2 linked regions of the Polyangium spumosum genome follow. The protein of the gene in region 1 interacts with the protein of each later gene in a pairwise test. Links are inferred from orthologs where the notes say so. Each region holds a gene or a part of one and is shown on either strand. Other genes may lie near its edges. The genes, in order: leuS and ligA.

Region 1 (10,012 bases):
CGGACGCGAGCTTCACGCATGGCTTGCTCGTGCATCCGGTGGTGAGCGCGCAGGCGCGGTATGCGCTGCTCGCCGAGCTCCGGCGCATCCTCGTCGTGGGTGGTCAGGGCCTCGTGGCGCTGCCCGTGCGTGGCTCGTTCCCCGAGATCTACGACATGCTGCGCGAGTATGCTCTCCGGCAGGACCTCGCGGATTTCGGCAAGGCCGTGGAGGTCGCCGCGGCGAGCCGCCCGACGATCGAGTCGCTCTCGGAGGAGCTCGAGAAGGTCGGGCTCGGCGAGGTGGACGTCGACGTGCAGCTCATCGGCGTCGCGTTCAACAGCGGCAAGGAGTTCCTGGAGGATCCGATCGCGCAGATGGTCGTCTTCCCCGACATGCGCGCGCTGCTCGAAGCCGACCCCAAGGCCGTCGAGGCGGGCTTCCGCTACGTGGGCGACGCGATCACGAAGTACTGGTCCGAGGGCAACTTCGAGCTGACGGTCAACATCGGCGTCGCGAGCGGCCGGCGCTTCGAGTGATCCTCGGCTCAACGTAGAACGAAGAACGGCACGAGCGCCCAGCCGCCCGCATCTACTTTGACGTCAAACGTTCGCCTCTGACCTCGCGCTTCGAGCGTGATCATGTGTGTGCCTGCCGGGACGCGGGTCCTTGCGATCGCGATGCGCGCCGGCAGGGTCGCCCACGAGCGCGTGTCGGGCGTGTCGAGCGCCGACATCGTCAGGCTCGTGGCGAAGCCGAGCAACATGCCCACGGCTGCGGCCGTCCCGTCGCCGCGCCGCCTGTCGTCCTGCGCCGCGTTGATCCCGGCCGTCGTCGCGCCTGCCACGGCCACGCTCGCCGCCGTGCGCGCGAGCAGCCGCGTGATCGCCGCGAGCACGAGCGTCCCCTCGCGCTTGTGCCAGGCCGATCGCACCTCGCCTTCCACGTCGAGCGCCTGCTCCAGCGCGAGCGGCTCTGCGCCGAGCGACGCCTTCGGCACCTCGTAACCTCCGCGGCCCTGGCCCAGCGTGGGGTAGTTGATCCACGCGACCGCGCCTTGCATGACGAGCGCGTCGACGTCTCTGCGCTCCATCGGCGAGAGCTCGTGCCCCACGATCTGCATCGCCATGCCGATCGGGATCCGCACCGGCGTCTTCGGCGGCACGCGCCCGTAGCCCATGACGACCACGATCTCCGCTTCGCCCGTCTCCTCCACCGGCGCGAGTGGCTCCGCTCCCGCGACGAGCGCGTCGACCTCCTCGTGTGTCGTCGTCTTTTGCCCACGCGTCAGCGCGCGCAGGGGATCTCGCAAGGACCGGTACTTCGTGTAGGCGAGCGCCTCGTCGTAGTGCAAAAGCGCCTCGTCGCGTTGCTTCGACTTCTCGTACGTGAAGCCCGCGAGCAGGCTCCCGAGCCCGAGCAGCGCGCCTTCGTCGCCGACGCTCTCGAGGTACTTCTGCATGACCACGAGCCGCCGCGCCTCCACGCGCGCCCCGTTGAGGTCGTGCCGCGCGAGGTAGCTCATCATGTTGAGCGTGTTCAGGAGGAGCTTCTCGTACGCCGGCGCCTTGTACGGCCCGGCGTCGTCAGAGAACACGTAGCGGCCGATGTCCGCGGCTTTGCTCGTCGAGAGGTCGAGCACCTCGATGGCCTGGTCGGCGGCGCCGAGGTCACGCGAGGCCTGCTCGTACTTTCCCATCGCGAGGTGGATGCTGCCGCGGTCGAGCAGGAGCAGCGCCTCGTCGCGCGTGACGGCGGGGATCTCGCCCGGCTTCTTCACGCCGAGCTCGCGGTCGAGGGAGGCGACCGCTTGCTCCATCGAGCCGCGATCGAGGGCGATGAGCGAGTCGCGCACCCGCACCTCGTGCCCGGCGCAGCCCGCGTTGCCGAGAGCGGCGAGGGCGAACGTGACAACGCAGGCGGCGCGCCGGAGGCCGAGGAGCGCCTTCACGTCAATCCTGGTTGAGCAGGGCCTTCGTGAAGGCCGCCTTGTTTTGCCAGCGGACCGCGCTGGTTTCGGTCTCGATGACCTGCATGAACATGAAGTACTGCACGCGCCGCCCGCCCGCCGTGCGCTCGTCCGAGGTGTAGACCTTGCCGGTCATGTAGTACTTCGCGCCGAGCTGACGGCCGTACTGCGCTGCGTGGTTCGGATCGAAGTGGCCGCCGTTTTGCCGCTCGACCTCGGCGATCATCTGGTTCTGCCGCTCGCGGCTCACCACCGTGACGAGCTCGGAGTTCACCATGAAGGTCTCCGCGTCCGAGAGCACGGCCTGGAGCTGGCTGTCGATGTGCTGGCTCGTCTCGTTGAGCATCGGGAAGATCGCGAGCGTGGGCTTGTCGCCCGCGTCGGCCAGGGACTTCGCGAAGGAGGAGGCCACGAGGTGCTTCATGTTCTCGTGGAGGAGCTGCTCCATGTCGCGTTTGTCGATGCCGGTGCTCATCGGCGGGTCGTCGAGCCCCTCGACCTCCGAGCCGCGGACGAACACGGGATCACTCGAGCAGCCCGCCCCGAAGGGCACGAGCAGGGTGGAGGCGAGCGCGAAACCAAGGAAGCGTGCGTTTTTCATGGGGGTGTGGATGTGACGCTCAAGCCACGACGAGATTCACGATCTTGCCGGGCACGTAGATGAACTTCTTCAAAGTCTTGCCGGTCGTGAACGCAGAGACACCCTCGGCTGTGAGCGCTGCTTTACGGGCCTCGTCCTCGCTCGCCTTGACGGGCAACGTCACGCGGCCGCGGACCTTGCCGTTCACCTGCACGGCCATCTCGATCACGTCGTCGACGCAGAGCGCCGGATCGAACGTCGGCCAGGGCTCGAGCGCGATCGAGCGCTCGTTGCCCCAGAGGCGAAAGACCTCCTCGGCCACGTGGGGCGCGAAGGGCGAGACGCAGAGCAAGAGGCCCTTCGCCGCCTCGCGCGGTAGCTCCTTCAGCGAGCCGAGGTGGTTCAAGAGGACCATCATCGCGCTGATCGCCGTGTTGAACGAGAGCGCCTCGATGTCCTCCGTGACCTTCTTGATGGTCTTGTGGGTGAGGCGCTTCGTGGCGTCGTCGATCGCGTCGACGAGCGGCCGGCCCGTGAGGATCGAGAAGACGCGGTCGCGGAAGCGGACGACGCCCTGGATCTGCGCGGACTGCCAGGGTTTGACCGCCTCGAGCGGGCCCATGAACATCTCGTAGAGGCGCAGGCTGTCGGCGCCGTAGGCCTTCACGATGTCGTCGGGGTTGACCACGTTGCCGCGGGACTTCGACATCTTCTCGCCGTCCTCGCCCAGGATGAGGCCCTGGTGGACGAGCTTCAGGAACGGCTCGGGGTGCTTCACCTTGCCGATGTCGAAGAGCACCTTGTGCCAGAAGCGCGCGTAGAGCAGGTGCAAGACCGCGTGCTCGTTGCCGCCGATGTAGAGGTCGACGGGCATCCAGTCGTCGTAGGCCTTCCCGCTCCAGGGCTCGGCGTCGTTCTTCGGGTCGATGAAGCGCAGGTAGTACCAGCACGAGCCCGCCCATTGCGGCATCGTGTTCGTCTCGCGCGCGTACCACTGCCCGTCTTTCTGGAAGAACCGCCAATCGACGGCGCGCGCGAGCGGGCCCTGCGGGTCGTCGCCGGGGCGGAAATCGACGAGGTCCGGCAGGCGCAAGGGCAGCTCGTCCTCGGGCACCGCGAGGGGTTTGTCGTAACGGATCACGTGCGCGTCGCCCTTGCGCGGGTCGCCGGCCGGATCCTTCATGTCGACCGGGAAAAACACCGGGATCGGCTCGCCCCAGTAGCGCTGCCGCGAGAACACCCAGTCGCGCAGCTTGTACGTGACCTTCGGCGCGCCTTTGCCCAGGGAGACGAGCTCGTCCACGATGGCGCGTTTGCCGTCGGTCGACTTCATCCCGTCGAACTTGCCGCTCCGCACGAGGACGCCCTCGTCGACGAAGGCCGCGTCGAGCGAATCGTGCAGCTCGCCGTCGGGGCTCACGACCTCGAGGATCGGCAGGTCGAAGGCCTGGGCGAAGGCGAAGTCGCGCACGTCGTGGCCCGGGACGGCCATGACGGCGCCCGTGCCGTAGCCGCCGATGACGTAGTCGGCGACCCAGATCGGCACGGCCGCGCCGGTGATCGGGTGGATCGCCATCGCGCCCGTGGGCACGCCGGTCTTCGTCTTCACGACGGCGGAGCGTTCGAAGTCGCTCTTGCGCGCGGTGGCCTCGACGTACGCGCGCACGGCGTCGACGTTCTCGGCCGAGGTGATCTTCGAGACGAGCGCGTGCTCGGGCGCGAGCACGACGTAGGTGCAACCGAGCAGCGTGTCGGGCCGCGTGGTGAAGACGTCGATCTTCGCGCCCTCGAATCCTTTGACGTCGAACGAGATGAGCGCGCCCTCGCTCCGACCGATCCAGTTGCGCTGCGCGGCGAGGGTGCCTTCGGGCCAGTCGACGAGGGAGAGGTCCTCGGCGAGGCGGTCGGCGTAGGCGGTGATGCGCAGCATCCACTGGCGCAGCGGGGTGCGGATCACCGGGTGATTGCCGCGCTCGCTCTTGCCGTCGACGACCTCCTCGTTGGCGAGCACGGTGCCGAGGGCGGGGCACCAGTTGACGAGGACGTTGTCCTGATAGGCGAGGCCACGCTCGAAGAGCTTGACGAAGATCCACTGGGTCCAGCGGACGTAACCCTCGTCGATCGTGCCGATCTCGCGCTCCCAGTCGTAGCTGAAGCCGAGCATCTCGAGCTGGCGACGGAAGGTGTCGATGTTCTTGCGCGTGGTCTCGGCGGGGTGGGTGCCGGTCTGGATCGCGTACTGCTCGGCGGGCAAGCCGAAGGCGTCCCAGCCCATCGGGTGCAGGACGTCGTAGCCCTTCATGCGGCTGTAGCGGCAGAAGATGTCCGTCGCCGTGTAGCCCTCGGGGTGGCCGACGTGGAGCCCCGCGCCCGAGGGATAAGGGAACATGTCGAGCACGTAGCGCTTGGGCCGGCCTTCATGGCGGACGGCGCGGAAGACGCCGGTCTCTTTCCAGAAGCGCTGCCAGCGGGGCTCGGCCTCGGCGTGAACGTAACGAGCGGGCTCCGGAGCTGCCGGAGCGCCGTCCGCAGGCGTGCTCGGCGAGGGCGTGTTCGCGGTGGGGGACGTCATGGCGACCGTACGATTAGCACCGACGCGGCGCGTGTGTCAGCGGGCGGGCACGGGAGGCGCGGCGAAGGAACGAGGGAGAAAGCCGCGAGGCGGTGGGGACGAACGAAGAACGCCGGACAACCTCAGCGCGCATGGGCCTTGGGCCGGCGCGTGATCCCGAGCTCCGCCGCCACCCATCGCCGCAAGAGCTCCGCGTCCCTCGCCCGCAGGGCCCGCGTTTCGAGCCGCGGCTGCGTCATCGCCGCGGCCAGCTCCTCCCCGTCGAGCGCCCTCTTTTTCGCGCCGTCGATCACGATGAACAGCCTTCGCGCGGCCCGATCGACCACGAGGCACGCCCAGCTCGGCCCTTCCTCCGCGTGGACGAGCGTCCCTGCGATCACGCTGTCGAACGGCGTCGGCACGCCATCGTGCACGACATGCATTCGCTCGCCGTCGTCGGCGAGGTAGGCGTGGTATCGCCCGTCGGCGCTCAGGACCAGGTCCCCCGCCCAGGCAAAGGGCCTCTGCTCGCGACCGTCGAGCACCACGAAGCGCGCCCCGCGGCTCGCGGCGACGTAACCGAACGTCGATCCGCGTCGCGCGAGGACCGGGCGATCCACGGCGTCGTAGGCCGGTCCCTCCTCGCCATTCACGACGACGTGCCATCCACGCCCGCGCCGCGCTGCATACGAGAGTTTTTGGCCAGCGTCGCCGAAGACCAGGCTCCCGGGCGCGATCTCGTCGTACGGCGGGCCCTCCTCGTCGTCGAGGACGATCACCTCCCCGTCCGGGCGACCTCCGGCATAAACGACATGCGCGCCGTCTTCGCTGAACGAGACCTCCGAGATACGAGCATAAGGCGCGGATTCGGCGCCGTCGACCGTGACGCGCCACTTCCCCTCGCGCTTCGCCACGTAGGCGAATCGACCACCGCGCGGCGCGAGCGCATGATACGCGATCGCCTCCGCCGGTGGAGATTCGCGGCCGTTCATCCAGAAAAACGCCTCCTCTCCGCGCCGCCCGACGTGCGCCACCGCGGCCCCGTCCTCGCTGAACCGCAAGGCGCCGATGCCGTCGTAGAGCGGCCCGGCCGCGCCGTCGACGACCGCGCGCACGGAGGCATTTTGCCGGGCCACATACGCGAAACGGCCGCCGTGGCCGAAGAGGAGCGTGCCCTCCAGAATGGCGTCGAAGGCAGGGCCCGGCTCCCCGTCGAGCACGACAAACCACGCGCCGCCGCGCGCTGCCGCATACGCCACGTGCCCTCCGTCCGGGCTCAGCGCGACCTCGCCCAATCCCTCGAAGACCGGGCCCGCCTGCCCATCCACGACGAGCGACCAGCCTTTTTCGCGGCGCGCGGGGTAGGCGAGGCGGCGGCCGTCCGCGCTCCACACGATGGATTCGATCCCGATGCCCAGGTATTCCACGCCGTCCACGCCGTCGACGCGGACGCGCTGCTTGCCGGCGCTCTCGAGCACCTCGAGGTGATGCCTTCGATCGGGGCTATGGCCCAGCCAAACCACGGAGGGCGCGCATCCCGCCGTGATCGCGAGCGCGAGCAGGAGGCCGAGCGCCTTCATCCGAAGATCGGCGCGGGCAGCGGCGGGATGCTCCGGGTGCTGGTCATCACGCCCTTCGCCACCGTGCGCCCCTCCACGCGGGCCTCGACCTCGTAACGGGCGAGGTCTTCCATCAGGTGCGACTGCGAGACGAGGTATTCGAGCCGCTGACCGGCGAACACCGGCTGGAGCAGCTTCACGTCCACCGAGGCGCTCATCCCGACGTGCGAATGGGAATGGGTCTTGAGCGATTCGATGAGCGCCGCCGACATCTCGGGCTTGTACCCGGGTTGCATGCGATATCCGAGGGCCAGGTTCTGCAGGGCCTCGAGCACCTCGTTCGGGTCGCGGCCCTTTTTCTCCCAGGCGTCCTGGTAGGCGGCGATGATGCCGAGGAGGTTACTGCTCTGGCCGAGCCCCTCGATCGTGTACACGCCCGGCCAGAGGTGGAGGCCCGGGAAGTGGCCCTCGAAGACGGGCTCGTTCGCCGAGACGTGGCGCGCGGCCCGCAACGTCGGCCGCGGGGTGCGCTCGTACGATTCGATGACGTCGACCATCGAGAAAGGGCGGCGATGCGGGATCAGGAGGTTTATCACGTCCGCGCCGAGGGACAAACGCGAGCTCGGTTTCATGAGAGGCTCCTCCGCAGCGCGTCCGCCGTGCGCCGGATGTCGGCCGTGTTTTCGGTCGCGTGGATCCGAACGTCGGGGCCGAGGTTCGTCCGGACGAGCGACCGCAACACCGCGCCCGGGGCGATGGTCACGTAATCCGTGACGCCGCGGTCTTTCAGCGTGGTCATGACGTCGGTCCATCGAACGGCACTGACGAGCTGGCCGGCGAGGAGGCGCGGGACGCTCCCCTCCTCCTCGGCGAGTTTTCCGGTCGCATTGAGCACCAAAGGGACCCGCATGGCCCCGCGCCGCGCGCGCGTGAGCGCCGCTTCGAGCTCGGGGACCGCGTCCTTCATCGATTCGCTGTGCCAGGGGCCGGCGACCGGCAAACGTCGGAAGTGGAATGGCTTATTGTCGTTGAAACCACCTTGGGCGTCCTCCAACGTCTTCACCAATTTGCCGATGGTTTCTTCATCACCACTCACCACCAGTTCATCAGGTGTATTCGTTGCCGCGATCGTGACCTTGGATCCGCAACGTGCGATCGCGCGCTGGAGTGTACCTCTCAGAAGGACGGGCGAGAGCTCGGCGCAGGATAACGCCAACATCATACCCGGGTGCCGCGCCGCTTCCCGCGCCATCAACCGTCCACGGAGCGCCGCAATCATGATCGCATCCTCGGGCGTGATGGCGCCCGTCGCGGCCCAGGCCGGGAGCTCTCCGAGGGAATGACCTGCCACGAAATCGGGCGGGATTCCCGCAGCGAGGAGCTCCACGTGCACGAAGAGCGCGATCGCCGTGAGCGCCGGCTGCTGGACCTCCGTTCGTTCGAGGGCGCGCCCGCCCTTCGCCAGGAGCTCGCTCGGCGCGATGTCTGTCGCCTCCGCCGCCCGATCGAGCATCTCCTTGCCCCGCGGCTCGTTCGCCACGAACGACGCGGCTTCGAAGAGGCCCTTGGCGCCCTGCCCAGGAAACAGAAAGGCCACCGTCACAACGTCAGCCCCCCATCCACCACGAGCGCCTGGCCGATCACGTACGAAGCCTCTTCCGAAGCCAGGAACAACACCGCCCGCGCCACCTCGTCGCCGGTCCCGAAACGCCCGAGCGGGATCCGGGCGCGCGTCTTCTCCGCGATACGTTTGTCCAGGCGCTTCGCCATTCCCGTGCCGAGCAGCCCCGGCACCACCGCATTGACGCGAATCCCCCGCGGGGCGAGCTCGGCCGCGAGCGTGCGGGTGAACGCGAGGATCGCGCCCTTCGAGGCCGCATAGTTCGCCTGCCCGGGGCTCGCGTGCTGGCCCGCGACCGAGGCGACGTTGACGATCACGCCCCGCCGCTTCGCCATCATCGGCCGCACGACGGCGCGGCAGCCGTGAAAGACGCCGCCCGCATTGACGCGGATCACCTCGTCCCAGCTCTCCTCGGCCATCAAGGGGAAGAGCTCGTCCGCCGCGACGCCGGCATTGTTCACGAGCACGTCGATCCCGCCCCGCGCTTCGAGCACACGCTCCACGGCCGCGTTCATCGACGCCGCGCTCGCCACGTCCATCGCGAGGAGCGCGCCACGCCCGCCCGCTTCTTCGATCGCGCGCAGCGTCTCCTTCGCCTCGTCCTCGCGCGACTTGTATCCCACGAAGACGAACGCCCCTTCGGCCCCGAACGCCGCCGCGATGCTCCGGCCGAGGCCCCGGGAGGCGCCGGTCACGATCACCGTGCTGTCGTCGAATCGGATATTCATGGCGAAAGCACGAACGGCGGCATCTTCGATTCGTCCCGCTCCCGGTAGCTGTGCCGCTGCGGGCTCACGTACAGGCTGCGGTTGTTGATGAGCGGCGCCGAGACGGTGCGGAGGGGGCGGCGCTCGCCCGCGTGGGAGGCCTCGAAACGATCGATACCCGGGAACGCATACGATCGATCGAGGAGCAGGAGCGCGACCCATTCACCGCGGATGACGGAGAATCCGGTTGCGAGCACGGCTCCGATCCGCTGTTCGTCCAGAAAAACGTCGTCTCCCTCGGCCACGGCCGCGCCTGCGACGGCCCAGACGACCCGCGCCTTCGCCCCCGCCTCGCGCCGGGCCCGCAGCGCGGCGGAGCCCACGTATTCCTTGCGGTTCGAGACGCGCCATTGCAGGCCGAGCTCCAGCGGCGAGAGGCCGGCCCGGCCCTCGCGGCGGACGTTGAAGATGCCATTCTCGAGGGCACACTGATCCAGCGCGGGCAAACCCGCGAGGGCGAGGTCGAAGGCCCGACCCTCGGTGAGCAGCGCCTCGCGGACGGCGGCGAGCTCGCCCGGGGAGATCAGGAGATCATAACCATACTCGCCGGTCTTTCCCGAACGAAAACACACAGCCTCGTCTGTCCGGTAAAACGCGAGGTAGGGGAGGCTGCCGACGTCGGGTCCGAGCACCGCCGTGCAGAGCTCCCAGGCATAAGGGCCGTGCACGGACAGGAGCGCCCCGTCGCAACATGTGGCCTTCGCGTCGATCCCCGGGGGAAAGTGTTTGTCGAAGTATTCGACGAGCTCGCCGGGCGACGGGCCCTCGGCGAGCAAGTAAAACGCCTCGTCGTCACGCGCCACGTGGATGTCCGCGAAGGGGCGGGCCTGCTCGTCGAGCAGGAGGCTCGGGCGCATCTGCCCGTCCTGCAAGAAGAGGTCGCAGGCGACGACGGCGTCGAGCGCCTCGTACGCGCCTTCGCCCTCGATGCGCAGGCACGTGACGTGATCTCCCGCGGCGAGCGCGACGCTCGTGCGCAAGGCGCG
Region 2 (9,772 bases), on another replicon or contig:
CCGGACGGAGGACGGCAGGTGGCTGCTCATCCGGCGCGCCGACACGGGGACCTGGGCGCTGCCCGGAGGCACGGTCGAGTGGGGCGAGACACTGCGAACGACGGTCGTGCGCGAGCTCGACGAGGAAGCGGGCGTCGACGACGTCACGATCGGCGAGATCGTCGGCGTGTTCTCGCGGCCGGATCGCGACCTTCGGTTCCACGCCGTGACGATCGTGGTCTCGGCGCGTGTGGGCGAGCCGAAGAAGCCGCCGAAGAACCGGCTGGAGATCCGCGAGGCGCGGCTGTTCGTGGACGACGAGCTGCCCGCGCCGCTCGCGATGGGGATGGACGACATACTCGCCGCCGCGCGCCGCGGCGAGGTGGTGTTCGAGTGACGATTCGAGGGAGGACACGAGGATGACGCACCTGCACCACGGCTGGGACAAACAGCCGGATCCGGCCGTGCGAGCGCGGATCGACGAGCTCGCCGAGCGCATCGAGCGTTACCGCGCGAGTTATTACGCCGGCAAACCCGACATCTCGGACGCCGCCTACGACGCGCTCGAGGACGAGCTGCGCGACCTCGACCCGACGCACCCGGCGCTGGCCCGCGTCGGCGCCCCCGTGACCGTGACCGAGTGGGAAAAAGCTCGGCACGAGATCCCCATGGGCTCGCTGAACAAGGTCGTGAACGAGGCCGAGCTCGAGGCCTGGGCCGCGCGCTGCGACGAGCTCGTGGTGAAGGAAGGCGGCGAGGCGATCTCGGACGACCTCTTCGTCGCGGAGAAGCTCGACGGGATCTCGATCGAGGTGATCTACCGCGACGGCAAGTACGCCGACGCGATCACGCGCGGCGACGGGATCATGGGCGAGCGCATCTCGCCGAACGTGGCCCGCATGCGCGGCGTGCCGCAGAGGCTGAAGGAGAAGCTCACGCTGAGCGTGCGCGGCGAGATCATCCTCAAGCTGTCGGACATGAAGAAGTCGTTCCCGGGCGTGGCGAACCCGCGCAACGCCGCCGCAGGGACGTCGAAGCGCTTCGACGGCCAGGGCTGCGAGCACCTCACGGTGCTGTTCTACGACGTGGCCGATCACCTCGACGTCACGACCGAAGAGCAGAAGATCACGTTCCTGCGCAAGCAGGGCTTCGGCACGCCGTGGACCGCGAAGGGCACGCTGAAGGACGTGCTCGGGTTCTACCGGAAGTACTCGTCGGAGATCCGCGCGGGGCTCGACTACGAGATCGACGGGCTCGTGGTGCGGGCGAACTCGACGGCCTCGCAGACGTTGCTCGGCGAGGTGAACCGGCGGCCGCGCGGGGCGATCGCGTTCAAGTTCGCGTCGCAGGCGAAGGTGTCGAAGGTGGTGGAGATCCTCTGGGACACGGGGCCGAGCGGGCGCGTGACGCCCGTCGCGATCGTGGAGCCGGTGGAGCTCGCGGGCGCGGTCGTGCAGCGCGCGAGCCTGCACAACATGAGCAACGTGCGCGCGCTCGGGATCGGCGTGGGCGACGAGGTGCTGGTGTCGCGCCGGAACGACGTGATCCCGTACGTCGAAGAGGTGGTCGAGAAGGGCGGCAAGACGGAGCAACCTCCGACGAAATGCCGTCGCTGCGCGGCGGAGCTCGTGACGAGCGGCGAGTACCTGCTCTGCAGGAACCAGGAGTGCCCCGCCCTCGTCGAGGGCCGGATCCACAACTGGATCGACGCGATCGGCGCGCTCGAGTGGGGCGACAAGCTGATCGAGCAGCTCGTCGAGGCGAAGCTCGTGAAGGAGCCGGGGGATCTGTACAAGCTGAAGCCGAAGCAGATCGCGGACCTCGAGCGGCGCGGCGACAAGATCGCGAAGAAGGTGCTCGACGAGCTCACGAGCCGCCTGCCGCTGACGCTGCCCGTGTTCCTGGCCGCGCTCGGCATCGAGGGGTTCGCCATCCAGACGGCGCGCCTGCTCGTGTCGGCGGGGTACACGACGATCGAGAAGTTGCTCGCGGCGACGGAGGCGGACCTCGCGGGGATCTCGGGGCTCGGTCCGATCAAGGCGGGCATGATCGTGCGCGGGCTGCAGGGCCGCAAAGCCGAGATCGAGCGGCTGATCGCGCAGGGCATCGTGCCCGTGACGCAGGAGCAGGAGGGGCCGCTCGCGGGGATGTCGTTCTGCTTCACGGGCGCGCTCAGCCGTCCGCGCGGCGAGATGACGAACCTCGTCGAGTCGAACGGCGGGCGCGTGCTCTCGGGCGTGACGAAGGAGCTTCAGTACCTCGTCAGCGCCGAGGCCGACTCGGGATCGAGCAAGGCGCAGAAGGCGAAGAAATACGGGACGGTGCTCCTCGACGAGGCCGGCTTCGTGAAGCTCCTGCAAGACAAGGGCGTGAAGGTCTCCTGACCTCTCACCAGTACGTGTCCTGATCCTCGGTGACGCCCGCGAGCCGCTCGATCGTGATCGGCTCGCGGCCCGGGACCAGGATCCGCCCCGAGAACTCGCCCGCGAGCTGGAGGAAACGCGAGCGGACGATGCCGAGGTCGTGGCGCTCGGCGTGGAGGCCGCTCGGTGAGAAGCGCAGATCGACGCCCTCGTCGGGCGCGCGGACCTGCCAGTCGGACAGAGGTCGTTCGCGGTCGAAGGAAAAACGGACGGCGGAGAGCGGCACGATCTCGCCGTCGATCCACGCGACACACTCGCGATCACCGACGAACCCTTCGGTGAGGTTCAAGGCGATGGGCTTGCCGTCCGACGTGCGGCCGAGGCCGAAGCCCCAGCGCCACGCGGTGTGCCGCTCGAGCAGCCCCGCCGTGAAGTCGTAGCCGGCGAGCGCGTGCTCGAGCGTGTACCTGCGGCCTCCGGCGACGAGGGTTCCGTCGACCGAGAGGAGCGCGCGTTTCTCCGTGGTCGAGAACAGGTCCTCGCGAAGCGCCGCGACGACGCCGAGCGCAGGCGGAGCGTTCGTGGTGCCGAGCCGCGCCTGGAGCTCGAAATTTTGCATTCGTACATCGACAACGTAATCGCTCTGTCCGATCGGCCGCGAGACGGAGAGGTGGCTGCTGCCGAGGTGGTAGGAGGCGAGGCAGCCCTCGCCGCCGCTGTCGCCGATGAAGGCCGTAAAAGGCGGGCCCATGGTGGTCTCGTCGCAGACGGCGCGGCCCTCGCGACGATCGACGACGAAGGCGAAGGCGTTGGAGGCGTAGCCGAGGCGGATGATGGCGACGGCGCAGATGAGCTCGTCCGAGGCGAGGGTCACGTAAAACCAGCGCTTTTCGCGGCGCAGGCGGGTGAACGGGTTCTTCGCGGCGGCCCCGAAGGCGACGGGCGGCAGGCCCCCGGCGTACGTGCCGAACCGGGGCCTCTGGGTGGTCGGGTCGAGGATCGCTTCGGGCGGAGCACGGTGGATCTGCATTCCCTGGAGAATAGCGAGCTCCGGGAAGACGGCACGAACCGACGCACGGCGCGGAAGCGCCATCGCGGATCCGAGTGGTAGACTCGCGCGCCATGCAGGCCGCGATCGTGAACACGCCCCTTCCCGTCAACGAGCCGGTGCGTTCGTACGCTCCAGGTACGCCCGAGCGCGCGGATCTCAAGGCCGCACTCGCGCGCATGTCCGGCGAGACGATCGAGATCCCGATGGTGATCGGCGGTCGCGAGGTCCGCACGGGCAACTTGGTCGACGTGCGCGCGCCGCACAAGCGGAGCCTCCTGCTCGCGCGGGCGCACGAGGGAGGGCGCGAGCACGTGGCGCAGGCGATCGACGCCGCGCTCGCCACGCAGAAGGTCTGGGGCGAGATGCCGTGGACGGCGCGCGCGGCGGTGTTCCTGCGCGCGGCGGAGCTGCTCGCGACGCGCTACCGGCCGCTGCTCAACGCGGCGACGATGCTCGGACAGAGCAAGACCGCGTATCAGGCGGAGATCGACGCGGCCTGCGAGCTCATCGACTTCCTGCGCTTCAACGTGGCCTACGCGCGTCAGATCGCGACGGAGCAACCCCAGAGCTCGCCCGGGACGTGGAACGTGATGGAGCCGCGGCCGCTCGAAGGGTTCGTCTTCGCGGCGACGCCGTTCAACTTCACGGCCATCGCGGCGAACCTGCCCACGGCGCCGGCGATCATGGGCAACACCGTGGTGTGGAAGCCGTCGGCGAACGCGCTGCTCTCGGCGCACTGGATCATGACGCTGCTCCGCGAGGCGGGCCTGCCCGACGGCGTGATAAACCTCGTGATGGGCGATCCGGCCGAGGTGACGACGCAGTGTTTCGAGCACCCGAGCCTCGCGGGCGTGCACTTCACGGGCTCGACGCCGGTGTTCCGGTGGATGTGGCGGAAGGTCGGCGAGAACATCGATCGGTACCGGACGTACCCGCGCCTCGTGGGCGAGACGGGCGGCAAGGATTTCGTCTTCGCGCACGCGAGCGCGGATCCGACGGCGCTCGCCGTCGCGCTCGTGCGAGGCGCGTTCGAGTACCAGGGGCAGAAGTGTTCGGCGGCGTCACGCGCGTACGTGCCGAAGTCGATGTGGCCGGCGCTGAAGGAGCGGATCGTCGAGCTCACGCGGATGATCCGCGTCGGCGACGTCGCGGACTTCCGGAACTTCATGGGCGCCGTGATCGACGGCAAGGCCTACACGCGGATCACGAGCGCGGTGGAAGACGCGCGCCGAGGCGGCCACGCGCGGCTGATCTGCGGCGGCGAGTGGAGCGACGCGGAGGGCTTCTTCATCGAGCCGACGGTGATGGAGACGGACGATCCGAAGCACACGCTCATGGAGACGGAGCTCTTCGGCCCGGTGCTCACGGTGTGGCCCTACGAGGACGGCAAGGAAGACGAGGCGCTCGCGCTCTGCGACGAGACGAGCCCGTACGGGCTGACGGGCGCGGTCTTCGCGCGGGATCGAGTGTTCGTCGAGAAGGCGAGCAACGCGCTCCGCCGCGCAGCCGGCAACTTCTACGTGAACGACAAACCCACGGGCGCAGTGGTCGGGCAGCAGCCGTTCGGCGGCGGGCGCGCATCGGGGACGAACGACAAGGCGGGCAGCGTGCTGAACCTGCTGCGCTGGACGTCGCCGCGCGTGATCAAAGAGAACTTCGAGCCGCCGCGCGCCGTGCCGTATCCGTTCCAGTCCGAGCCGTGACGAGCGCGCCGAATCACTCCGGCGTGGCCTGGCAGGCGCCGCCTTCGAGGGCGAGACAGACGCCCTTCTCGTCCTCGTAGTAGTCGGCTTGTTCCTCGTAACAGTCGGCCTGGCGGGAGATGGACGTGGCGTAGGACGCGTCGTCTTTCGCGAGGTCGATGCAGGTGGACGTGCAGACCGCCTCGCTCGAGCCGGGCTGGCAGAGGGCGCTTTTTTCGCAGATGACGGCGCAGCTATCCTCGGGCGAACGATCGCCGCAGGCGGAGAGCGCGAAGGTCGAGAGAAGCACGAAGAGAGTCGAAAGGCGCATGCGTCGAGGATAACGCAGGCGGGCCGCGGCAGTGGTATACGGGCGCTCGATGCGCACCCCGAGCTTTCCCCTGGTCTCGCTGGCACTCGTCCTCCTCGCCTGCGGTGGCTCGACGCCGGAAGCCGTGACGCCCCCGAACGCGGACGTCGTCGCGGCTGACAAGGCCGTCGAAACGCCGGCAAAAACCGCGGATACGCCGCCCGCCCCCGCGCCGAAGCCGGAGTTCGATCCGGTCGCCGTCGGGATGACGCCGGACGGCGCACGCAAGCTCTGCGACGAGCACCTCGCGAAGGCGAAGTCACTCGCGGAAGAGATCAAGGCGCAGAAGGGCGCGCCAGCGGAAAAACTCACGTTCGCGTCGACGGTGGGCCGCTTCGACGACGTGATCCTCGAGCTCATGAGCGCGGGCGAGTTCCCGTATCTGATGGGCGTGGCGCACCCGGACGCGGCGGTGCGCGAGGCGGCGAAGGCGTGCGAGCCGAAGACGGACGCGTTCCAGACGTCGCTCTGGCTCGACGCGGACGTGGCCTCGGTGATCCAGGCCTACGCGAAGAAGGGCGAGAAGCTCGAAGGCGAGCGCGCGCGGCTGCTCGCGGACGTGCTGCGTGATTTCCGGCGCAACGGGCTGGAGCTCGCGGCGGACAAGCAGGCGCGGCTGCGCGAGCTCAACGCGCAGATCACCAAGAAGGGCCAGGAGTTCATGTCGAACATCGGCGCTTCGACCGAGTGGATCGAGGTCGATCCGAAGGAGCTCGAGGGCCTGCCGAAGGAGTACGTCGCGAGCCACAAGGCGAACGACAAGAAGAAGGTCCGCATCTCGACGGACTACCCGGACTACTTCCCGTTCATCACGTACGCGAAGAACCGCAAGCTCGCGCTCGAGCTCTACGTGAAGTTCACGAACCGCGGCGGCAAGCAGAACGTGCGCCTGCTCGAGGAGCTGCTCGCGCTGCGGACCGAGAAGGCGAAGCTGCTCGGCTACGAGACCTGGGCGGACTACGCGATCGAGCCGCGCATGGCGAAGAGCCGGAAGAACGTGCGCGAGTTCCTCGACAACCTCTCGGCCGCGCTGAAGGACCCGGTGAAGTCGGAGCTCGAGGAGCTCAAGAAGGAGCACGTGCGGCTCGGCGGGAAGAAGACGGACGTCCTCTACCCGGGCGATCGGTACTACCTCGAGGACAAGGTCCGGAAGGCCAAGTACAACTTCGACTCGCAAGCGCTCAGCGAGTACTTCGAGATCGGCGCGGTGAAGAAGGGCCTGATGGACATCACCGCGCGCATGTACGGGCTCGAGTACCGCGAGGTACCGGCGAACGCGTGGCACCCGGACGTGACCGCGTACGAGGTGTGGTCGAAGGGCGAGAAGATCGGGAAGTTCTACCTCGATCTGTATGCGCGGGCCGACAAGTACAAGCACGCGGCGATGTTCGGCGTGCGCACGGCGAAGCGCCTGTCCGACGGGACGTGGCAGCAGCCGATGGCGGCGCTCGTGTGCAACTTCCCGAAGACGACGGGTGATCAGCCGGGGCTGATGTCGCACGACGAGGTGACGACGTTCTTCCACGAGTTCGGCCACGTGTTGCACCAGCTCCTCACGCGCTCGGAGCTCGCGACGTACTCGGGCTCGAACGCGGTGCGCGACTTCGTGGAGGCGCCGTCGCAGATGTTCGAGGAGTGGGCGTGGTCGCGCGAGGTGCTCGACACGTTCGCGAAGCACTACAAGACGGGCGAGAAGATCCCGGACGCGATCTTCACGTCGATGACGAAGGCGCGCACGTTCGGGCTCGCGCTCGCGACGCAGCGGCAGCTCTTCCTGGCGTCGCTCGATCAGGAGATGCACGCGCGCAAGGCGCCGTTCGACACGACGAAGGTGGTGGAGGAGGTGCAGAGCAAGGTGGACGTGTTCCCGTACGTGAAGGGGACGCACTTCCAGTCGAGCTTCGGGCACCTCATCGGCTACGACGCGGGCTACTACGGCTACCAGTGGGCCCTGAGCCTCTCGCGCGACGTGCTCACGCGCTTCCGCAAGGAAGGCCTGCTCAACACGGCGACGGCCGCCGCCTGGAGGACCGAGGTGCTCTCGAAGGGCGGCGGCGAGGACGAGCGGACGATGATCACGCGCTTCCTCGGCCGCGCGCCGAGCCACGACGCGTACTTCGCCTACCTCAAGGGCAAAGAGTGATCTCGGCAGGGGGCGCGGCTCGCGCCCCCGCCTTCCTCAAGGCTGCACGGAGATTCCCATCGCCTCGCGCAACGTCCCGTGTGCCTCGGAGACGGTGAACCCGATCAGATCGACGATCTTCGTCTCCGCGTCGAGCGTGCCTCGCGGCTCCGCGCGGAGCAGCGTCGAGGCGACCTCCAGGCTCCCGCAGAGCATGTAACCCGCGCGCGTCGCGCAGCGCTCCACGGCCGCGGCCCAGCGGGGTAGGTCCGGACGAACGTTTGCCCCGGCGAACGCCGAGACGGCTTGCTCCAGCGCCGCGCGTCGCTCCTCGTCGAGGTGCGCTTCGAAGAGCGGCTTGTACGCGAGCACCACGTCGCGCACCTTCGCCGGGATCGGCTCGTCCGGCAGGGCGATCGCGATCGCGCTGACGAAACACGCGCTGAGCTCCTCCAGCGACGGGTAGAAGAGCAGCAGGCGGTGATGGCCCACGTGATACGTGAGGTGCCGACCCACGAGGAACGCGAGCTCCGCGAGCGTACGACCACGCAGCGCGTGCTGACCCGCGAGCACGGTCGCCTCCTCGGCGGGGATCGCCACGAGGCTCACGGCCGCGTCCTCGCGCACGTACACGGCGGGCGGCATCACGCCGAGGAAATGGCTGCCCCACGCGAACGAACGCACGATCGAGATCGTGCTGCGTTGAAGGTCCTGCTTCTGGGATGGATCCAGCGCCGGCAACCTCCCTTCGCTGGCGAGCTGCTCGAGCCGGGCTGCGATCGCCGCGCTCGCGATCGCCTCGAGCACGCCCTCGGTGAGCGTGTCCCTCCGCTCGTCGCGCAAGAGGTCCCAGCCCTCGGCGGGCATCGCGCTCAGGAAACGCGGGACGCCGTTCGGCTTGTGCTCGTCGTGGAGGAACCGCTCGCGGGACTCGGCCACGCCGAGGTGCGTGGTCACGACGGCGGCCGCGTACGCGGCGTCCGGCTGGCGGAGCTTCTGCGCCACGTCGAAGAGATCGTGGAACGACTGGGCGCGCTGCGGATCGAGCTTCGCCGCGTCACGCAGGTGCACGAGCGCGCGCTCGTGGCGGCCGAGCGTGCGGGCGAGATCCGCGACGACGAGGTGGCCGCCGAGATCCTCGGGCCGCTCGTCGACGGAGCGCTCGAAGTAGGCGAGCGCCACGGTCGGATCCTCGAGGTGATCACGGAAGAGCAGGCCGAGCCGCCGCCCGATCTCCCAGGCCGCGCGGCGCCGCGCTTCGCCCTGCGGGAGCCTGTCGAGGCGCGAGAGCGCGCGCCGGTAGATCGCCTCGAGCTGGCTCCACTCCTGCCGCTCCGAGAGGATCCGCGCGAGCGTGTCGAGCGGCTCGAGCATGCTGGAGTCGCTGTCGATCGCGAGCTCGAGCATCTCGATCGCCAGCTCCTCGCGGTCGATGTCCTGGCAATACGTCGCGAGCTCGAGGTAGGTCGCGGCGCGATCACGCGGGACCGGCGTGAGCTCGGCGATGCGGCGGCGGGTCTCGATGGCCTTGTCGATCTCGCTCGCGTGCTCGTAGAGGCGGCGGAGCTTGCCGAGCACCAGGAGATCCTCGGGGCGGATGTCGCGGGCGCGCTCGAACGAGGTCCGCGCGCGGCCGGGATCCGAGCCGATGCTCTCCCAGCGCTCGCCGAACTCCATCAGGTGCTCGAAGCGCTCGGTCTCGCTCGTGAGGGTCGCGAGCAGGCGCTCCTCGGCGGCGTGGACGGCGCGGAAATCGCGCTCGGCCACGTTCAGCACGACCAGCGCTTCGAGCGCGGGGCGGTACTCGGGGCGCAGGGTCAGCGCCTTGTCGAGGTTGCTGATCGCCTCCTTGCGTTTCTCCTGTCCCCACTTCGCGGTCGCGAGGCGAACGTAGAGCTCGGCGCGCTCCTCCGTATCCCCGGGCGCGAGGTGGCCGAGCGCCTTGCGGTACTCGCCGAGCGCGCCCTCGTGATCCTTGGAGGCGAGCATCGCGTCGCCCACGTCGCGGTGGCGCACGGCCGGCGATGTCTCCACCGCCGGCGGCGTCTCGGGCGACGCGACGGGCTCGGGAGGCGGCGAGGACGCGCGAGGCGACGCGGAGGGCGCCGAGGGCTCGGCCGGCACCACGCTGATCCGCGGCGCGGGCGCGGAGACGATACCTTCGACTTGCGGGCTCGGGGTCGTCGCCGGCGCGACGGACGGAGG

Evidence for each region.
Region 2: the proteins of leuS (region 1) and ligA interact in binary tests that used the Escherichia coli proteins (3 or more experiments, as listed by UniProt). The link is inferred for Polyangium spumosum from one-to-one orthologs.

Annotation. Positions count from the first base shown.
Region 1 is NZ_WJIE01000006.1:641,652-651,663, forward strand. Bases 2,335-5,454 are described here. They hold leuS (leucine--tRNA ligase), read right to left. Parts: upstream 5,101-5,454; coding sequence 2,569-5,100; downstream 2,335-2,568. Other genes in these bases: GF068_RS23560 (penicillin-binding protein activator LpoB), read right to left, coding at 2,335-2,549; GF068_RS23570 (PD40 domain-containing protein), read right to left, coding at 5,223-5,454. Also shown: GF068_RS23550 (class I SAM-dependent methyltransferase), read left to right, coding at 1-518; GF068_RS23555 (COG3014 family protein), read right to left, coding at 527-1,930; more of GF068_RS23560, read right to left, coding at 1,932-2,334; more of GF068_RS23570, read right to left, coding at 5,455-6,659; GF068_RS23575 (3-hydroxyacyl-ACP dehydratase FabZ family protein), read right to left, coding at 6,656-7,270; GF068_RS23580 (acyltransferase domain-containing protein), read right to left, coding at 7,267-8,235; 3-oxoacyl-ACP reductase FabG, read right to left, coding at 8,238-8,987; GF068_RS23590 (aminomethyltransferase family protein), read right to left, coding at 8,984-10,012.
Region 2 is NZ_WJIE01000001.1:944,038-953,809, forward strand. Bases 1-2,880 are described here. They hold ligA (NAD-dependent DNA ligase LigA), read left to right. Parts: upstream 1-398; coding sequence 399-2,363; downstream 2,364-2,880. Other genes in these bases: GF068_RS04055 (NUDIX hydrolase), read left to right, coding at 1-376; GF068_RS04065 (DUF2804 domain-containing protein), read right to left, coding at 2,368-2,880. Also shown: more of GF068_RS04065, read right to left, coding at 2,881-3,372; pruA (L-glutamate gamma-semialdehyde dehydrogenase), read left to right, coding at 3,465-5,096; GF068_RS04075 (hypothetical protein), read right to left, coding at 5,110-5,406; GF068_RS04080 (M3 family metallopeptidase), read left to right, coding at 5,456-7,588; GF068_RS04085 (tetratricopeptide repeat protein), read right to left, coding at 7,625-9,772. UniProt on the Escherichia coli protein: DNA ligase that catalyzes the formation of phosphodiester linkages between 5'-phosphoryl and 3'-hydroxyl groups in double-stranded DNA using NAD as a coenzyme and as the energy source for the reaction.